3 regions of the Amycolatopsis thermoflava N1165 genome follow, and region 1 is predicted to be linked to each of the others. Evidence: riboswitches for the same ligand, from Rfam matches in the RefSeq annotation. Region 1 holds a riboswitch; each other region holds the start of a gene.

Region 1 (2,255 bases):
ATCTTGCCGGCCTCGATGAGCTTCTTCGCCGTTGCGACGGTGACGCCACCGGCGGTCTCGGTGAAGATGCCCTCGGTGCGGGCGAGCAGGCGGATGCCCTCGACGACCTCTTCGTCGGTCACGTCCTCGATCGCGCCGCCCGTGCGGCGAACCGTGTCGAGCACGTAGGGGCCGTCGGCCGGGTTGCCGATCGCGAGCGAGCGGGCGATGGTGTCCGGCTTGACCGGCTGCACGACGTCGTGACCGTTGCGGAACGCCGCGGAAACCGGCGAGCAGCCGGCCGCCTGCGCGCCGAACACCTTGTACGGGGTGTCCTCGACCAGGCCCAGCTTGGCGAACTCGCGGAAGCCCTTGTCCACCTTGGTCAGCTGGGAGCCCGAGGCGATCGGCACGACGATCTGCTCGGGGATCCGCCAGCCGAGCTGCTCGGCGACCTCGTAGGCGAGCGTCTTCGAGCCCTCGGAGTAGTACGGGCGGACGTTGACGTTCACGAACGCCCAGTTCTCGTGCTCGGCGGCCAGCTCGGTGGCCAGGCGGTTGACGTCGTCGTAGTTGCCGTCGACAGCGATCAGGTTGCCGTCGTAGACCGCGGTGGTCAGGACCTTGGCGCGCTCGAGCGAGGACGGGATGAGCACCACGGACTGCCAGCCTGCGCGGGCCGCGGCGGCGGCGACGGCGTTGGCCAGGTTGCCGGTGGAGGGGCAGGCCAGGGTGTCGAACCCGAACTCGCGAGCCGCGGCCAGTGCGACGGCGACGACGCGGTCCTTGAACGAGTGGGTGGGGTTGCCGGTGTCGTCCTTGACCCACAGGCTCTTCACACCGAGAGCCTTGGCGAGCCGGTCGGCCTTCACCAGCCTGGTACAGCCGGGCTCGGTGTTCGGGACCTCCTCGACGTTCGAAGGCACCGGCAGCAGCCGCTTGTAGCGCCAGATGTTGCGCGGGCCCGCCTCGATGTCCTCACGGCGGACGCGACCGAAGTCGTAGGCGACCTCCAGCGGCGAGAAGTCCTCGGCGGAGACGAACTCCGGGGCGAGGGGCTGGCGGTGGCCCTCTTCCTTGGAGACCAGTTCCACGGCCGGACCGAGGTCGACGGTGCGACGGGTGGTGGTCGAATCGAGGGCTGCAGTCATCGCGAGGTTCCTTTCCTCATCTGCCCCGCTGACGCGGGCCGGAATTGGCACCGTGATCGTCAGCTACCTCGCGGAATCGAGATGACAGGCTGACGCCGGTTGCCGGGGCTTCGTCGGGCCGTTCCCTCTGCCCCTCTGGATGAGCGGTATTCGGTTGTGGTGGCTGTCGCGCTCGCGCGATGCCTGGTTGACAACATACGGCACCACGCTCGGAGCACGCCATGCCCCTGCGGGTTTCATCACGCTCCGGAGCTGTCGGTGGCCCGTGGGAGGATCTGAACCGTGACCGCGCCGGCAACCACCTCCGCCCCCCTGCAGCTCGTGCTCGGTGAAGAGGAGCTGCTCGTCGAGCGCGCCGTCCGCGCCGCCCTGGAACAGGCGCGCCGGGAGGACGCGACGGCCGAGCTGACGAAGGTCCGGGTGTCCGATCTCACGCCGCCCGGCCTGGCCGAGCTGGTCAGCCCGTCGCTGTTCAGCGAGGGCCGGGTGATCGTGCTGGAAGGCGCGCAGGACATCGGCCAGGAGCTGGCCGACGCGGTGCTCGCCTACGCGAAGATGCCGGCCGACGGTGTCGTCCTGGTCGTCGTGCACACCGGTGGTGGCCGCAGCAAGGCGGCCAAGTCGCTGCCGGCGGCGCTGCGCAAGGCCGGCGCCCAGGTCACCGAATGCCCGAAGATCACCCGGCCGGCCGATCGGGAGTCGTTCGTCCGCAACGAGGTCCGGCAGGCCGGCGGCAAGATCGACCCGGCCGGGGTGGCTGCGCTGATCGATGCCGTCGGATCCGACCTGCGGGAGCTGGCCGCGGCGGCGTCGCAGCTGGTGGCCGACTCGGGCGGCCGGGTCGACGAGGAAGCCGTGCGCCGCTACCACCGGGGCCGCGCGGACGTGACGGGTTTCGCGGTGGCGGAGAAGGCCGTCGCGGGCGAGCGCGGCGCGGCGCTCGAAGCGATGCGGTGGGCGCTCCAGATCGGCGTGGCGCACGTCCTGATCGCCGACGCCCTCGCGGACGCCGTCCGCACGATCGCCCGCGTGTCGGCGGCGGGCCGCGGCAACCCGAACCAGATGGCCGGTGAGCTGGGCATGCCGCCGTGGAAGATCCGCAAGGCGCAGGGGCAGTCCCGCGGG
Region 2 (2,255 bases), 1.1 Mb from region 1:
GGCTGCTCGCCACGTACGTCGCGGCGGTCGTGCTGGGCAATTCCCGGCTGCCGCACCGCTCGGACACGCTGTCCTTCGCCGAGGGGCTCGGCTGGCTCGCCCAGATCGGGTTGTTCGTGTTGCTGGGCCTGTTCGCCTCGCCCGAACGGCTGCTGGAGTCGATCGTGCCGGGCCTGATCGCCGCCGCGGTGGTGCTGGTGTTCGCGCGGCCGGTGTCGGTGCTGGTGTCGCAGCTGCCGTTCAAGGTGCCGCTGCGCGAGCAGGTGTTCCTGTCCTGGGCGGGGTTGCGCGGCGCGGTGCCGATCGTGCTGGCGATGATCCCGCTCTCCCACGCGATGCCCGGCGCGCAACGGCTCGTGGACGCGGTGTTCGTGCTGGTGATCGTGCTCACCCTGGTGCAGGGCCTCACGCTCGGCCCGCTGGCCCGGGTGCTGCGGCTGAAGGCGGACACCGAGCCGAAGGAGATCGAGGTCGACGCCGCGCCGCTGGACGAGCTGCAGGCCGAGCTGCTGCAGGTCAAGATCCAGCCCGGCTCGCGCCTGCACGGCGTGTACCTGTCGGAGCTGCGGCTGCCCGCCGGGGCGTCGCTGAGCCTGATCGTCCGCGACGGCCGCAGTTTCACCCCGCAGCGCACCGACCGGCTGCAGCGTGGCGACCAGATCCTGATCGTGAGCACCGAGTCCGCGCGGGAGGCCGCCGAGCGGCGCATCCGCGCGGTGGACCGGGCCGGTCCGCTGGCGCGCTGGAAGGGCGAGTCCGGCACCTGAGACCCGCTGGCGCGCGGCGGGGGCGATCGGTTACTGTGTCCGCGTAGGTCATGAGTGCCAGCGCCAAGCCCCGGCTCGCTGGCCGGCAACCCTCCTTCCGCGGTGGGGTGCCCCGGGTGAGGACCTGGCTCGTCGCGAGGTGCGGCGGGCAAGCGCGGACCCCCTGGCGGGTCCCTGGACCCGAGGAGCCTTTCGATGACTCTCGCTCTCGAACGCGTCACCACCCCCGCCGTCACCGCCGCCGCGGCCGTCCCGCTGGTCACCGGCGGGGAGCTGGACTACGCCAACCTCGACCACGCGGCCAGCGCCCCATGCCTGGAGGACGTGCGCCGCGCGGTGGACGAGTTCCTGCCGCACTACGCGAGCGTGCACCGCGGGGCCGGGTTCGCCTCGCAGGTGTCCACAAAGGTCTACGAGCGTACCCGGGACGTGCTGCGCCGGTTCGTCGGCGCCCGGTCCTCGGACGCGGTCGTGTTCACCCGCAACACCACCGACGCGCTGAACCTGCTGGCCCGCAGCGTGCCGCGGCACACGTCGGTGGTCCTGTTCGACACCGAGCACCACGCCGCGCTGCTGCCCTGGCGCGGCCCGAACGTGCGCCGGATCCCGCTGCCGAACACGCGGCTGGCCGCGGTGTCCGCTGTGGACAGTGCGCTGGCGGGGTGCCCGGAGGGGCCGCGGCTGGTGGTCGTCACCGGTGCGTCGAACGTGACCGGGGAACTGCTGCCGGTGGCGGAGATCGCGGCGGTGGCTCGCCGGCACGGCGCGCGCGTCGCGCTGGACGGCGCCCAGCTCGCCCCGCACCGGCCGATCTCGGTGCGGGAGCTGGACGTCGACTACGTGGTGCTGTCCGGGCACAAGCTGTACGCGCCGTTCGGCGCGGGCGCGCTGATCGGGCGCGGCGACTGGCTGCGCGCGGCGGATCCGTACCTGGCCGGTGGCGGGGCCACGAAGCTGGTGCGCCGCGACGGCGACGGTCTCGGGGTGGCGTGGCAGAGCGGGGTGGAGCGGCACGAGGCCGGTTCGCCCAACACCGTCGGCGTGTACGCGCTGGGCGTGGCGTGCGAGCAGCTGGCGGCGTCGTGGGACGCGGTGGCCGCGCACGAGCGGGAGCTGCTGGAGCGGCTGACGCGGGGTCTCGCCGCGGTGCCGGGGCTGGCGGAGCTGCGCCTGTTCGACGGCGCGGCGGAGCGGGTCGGCACGGTGAGCTTCGTGCTCGACGGGTTCGAGCCGGGCTGGGTGGCGGCGGTCCTGTCGGCCGAGTACGGCATCGGCGTCCGCGACGGCGCGTTCTGCGCGCACATCGCGGTGCGGCGGCTGGTGGAGCGCAGCGGCGGGGAGGGCCAGCAGGCGCTGCGGGTGAGCCTCGGCCTCGGCACCACGACCGAGCACGTCGACCGGCTGGTGACCGCGTTGCGGCAGATCGTCGCGCGGGGCGCGCGGTGGACGTACGGCGTGGTCGACGGCCGGTGGGCGCCGTGCCCGGAC
Region 3 (2,255 bases), 3.0 Mb from region 1:
GACCTCTCCGGAGTGGGCGACGGCGACCACGTCCTGGAAGTCGGTCCGGGCCTCGGCTCCCTGACCCTCGGCCTCCTGGACTCGGGCGCACGGGTCACCGCCGTCGAAATCGACCCGGTCCTCGGCGAGCGCCTGCCGGCCACGATCACCGAGCGCGCCCCCGAGGCCGCCGCCCGGTTCACCGTGCACATCCAGGACGCCCTCAAGCTCCAGCGCGCGGACCTGGCGCAGGAGCCCACGCACCTCGTGGCCAACCTGCCCTACAACGTCGCCGTCCCGGTGGTCCTGCACCTGCTCGCCGAGCTGCCGTCGCTGGCGCACGGCCTGGTGATGGTGCAGACGGAGGTCGCCGACCGGATGGCCGCGGGCCCCGGCAGCCGCATCTATGGCGTCCCGAGCGTGAAGCTCGCCTGGTACGGCCCGGCCCGCAAGGTCGCGCCCGTGCCGCGCGCGGTGTTCTGGCCGGTGCCGAACGTCGACTCCGCGCTCGTCGGCTTCGAGCGCGCCGCGGAACCGGTGTCGGACGCGGACCGGGACGAGGTCTTCGCCGTCGTCGACGCCGCCTTCGCCCAGCGTCGCAAGACCCTGCGCGCCGCGTTGTCGTCGTGGGCGGGCTCGGGGGAGAAGGCCGAGGCGATCCTCCGCGCGGCCGGCGTCGACCCTCGCGCGCGGGGCGAGCAACTGGGGGTAAGGGACTTCGCCAAGATCGCCAAGAGCAAGTCCTTACCACCGTTTGTGTGATCTCGCACCCTGATCCGGACCAGGGACTTGCCAAAAAGATGTGAAGTCCGTTCTACTCTTTGAGGTATCCATCCCGAGCGGCTGAGAGACCTGGCTCGCCGAAGCCGCAGCAACCACCCCACCCGGGCGCAGGTGCTAACGCCAGGACCGATGGAGGATTCCTGTGTACCGCACGATGCTCACGAGGCGCCGCGTCGTCGACGAATGTCGTCGCACGGTCTGCGCGTGTCGTCGCTGACCGCTTTCCCTTCACCACCATTTCCTGATTTCGCCTGACCGTCCTCTGTAGACGGTCTACTTGGTGTGCGGTCGGCGCGTTCGCGCCCGTTGTGCTGGAGCCATTCGTGATCACTGTCGAAAACCTGACCAAGTCCTTCCCCGGTGCCGCCAAGCCCGTCCACGCCCTGCGGGACGTGAGCGTCGAGGTGCCCGCCGGCGCCCTGTTCGGCGTCGTCGGCCCGGCCGGCTCCGGCAAGTCCACCCTGACCCGGTGCATCGCCCTGCAGGAGAAGCCCGACCGTGGCGTCGTGCGGCTGGACGGCCTGAACACCACCGGTCTCGACGGGCGGAAGCTGCGCGAGGTGCGCCGCCAGGTCGCGGTGCTGGACGCGCAGCCGGTGCTGCACGCCGAGCGCACCGTGGCGGGCAACGTCGCGGCCCCGCTGGAGCAGCTCGGCCTGGAGGGCCCGCAGCGGCGCAGCCGTGTCGGCCGCCTGCTCGACCTGGCCGGCCTGACCCAGCGCGCCGCGCTGCGCCCGAGTGAACTCACCCCGGGCCAGCGTCGCCGCGTCGCGCTCGCCCGGTCGCTGGCCGCGGGCCCGGCCGTGCTGCTCGCCGACGACCCGACCGCCGGTGTCGGCGCCGAGGAGACCGGCGCGGTGCTGACTGTCCTCGACCGCGCCCGCGCGGAGCTGGGCGTGACGGTGCTGCTGACCACCCAGGACGGTGCCGCGGTGCGGCGCGTCTGCGACGGGGTCGCGGTGCTGGAGGACGGGCGGCTCGTCGAGCAGGGCACCGTCCTGGAGTTGCTGGCGAACCCGGCCAGCAAGGTCGCGCAGAGCCTGCTGCCCCCGATCGACACGCCGCGCAGCCAGTCGTCGAGCTACGACCGGTCCGTCGACGTGGTGCTGATCGGCTTCGCGGCCGTCGGCGCGCTGCTGCCCGAGGCCTCCGCCCGGTTCGAGGTCGAGCTCGCCACCATCGGCGGCGGCCTGACCCGCGTCGGGGACACCCCGGTGGCCCGGTTCCGGGTCGGAGTCAACGGCAGCCAGGCCGACGCGGCGCTGGCGTGGATCGCCGACCGCGGCGCGCACGTCGTGCACCCGAAGGAAGGCCCGAAGAGCGTCGTCGCGGCCTGACCAGGCGCGAGAGGAGGGGCGTCCCGGCCGGGGCGCCCCTCCTCGTCTCACTTCCCCCGGACCAGGACCCCGACCGCGATCGCGCCTGCGGCCACGATCGCCGCGGCCCAGCCGTTCGCCACCGCGTAGCCGTGCACGGTCGCCGCGGGCAGGGCC

What was found. A riboswitch is a leader RNA that binds a small molecule or an ion and turns the genes downstream of it on or off. The one in region 1 is predicted to bind S-adenosylmethionine.
Region 2: it holds a riboswitch for S-adenosylmethionine, as region 1 does, so the genes downstream of both, AMYTH_RS0114045 (aminotransferase class V-fold PLP-dependent enzyme) here and thrC (threonine synthase) in region 1, are expected to answer to the same signal.
Region 3: it holds a riboswitch for S-adenosylmethionine, as region 1 does, so the genes downstream of both, AMYTH_RS0134195 (methionine ABC transporter ATP-binding protein) here and thrC (threonine synthase) in region 1, are expected to answer to the same signal.

The regions. Positions count from the first base shown of each region.
Region 1 is NZ_KI421511.1:3,847,030-3,849,284, reverse strand. Features, by position in the region: gene thrC (threonine synthase) at 1-1,130, opposite strand, end outside; SAM riboswitch class I at 1,144-1,276, opposite strand; gene holA (DNA polymerase III subunit delta) at 1,413-2,255, shown strand, end outside.
Region 2 is NZ_KI421511.1:2,796,270-2,798,524, reverse strand. Features, by position in the region: gene AMYTH_RS0114050 (potassium/proton antiporter) at 1-767, shown strand, start outside; SAM riboswitch class IV at 814-928, shown strand; gene AMYTH_RS0114045 (aminotransferase class V-fold PLP-dependent enzyme) at 963-2,255, shown strand, end outside.
Region 3 is NZ_KI421511.1:6,874,492-6,876,746, forward strand. Features, by position in the region: gene rsmA (16S rRNA (adenine(1518)-N(6)/adenine(1519)-N(6))-dimethyltransferase RsmA) at 1-741, shown strand, start outside; SAM riboswitch class I at 807-898, shown strand; gene AMYTH_RS0134195 (methionine ABC transporter ATP-binding protein) at 1,086-2,099, shown strand; gene AMYTH_RS0134200 (DHA2 family efflux MFS transporter permease subunit) at 2,147-2,255, opposite strand, start outside.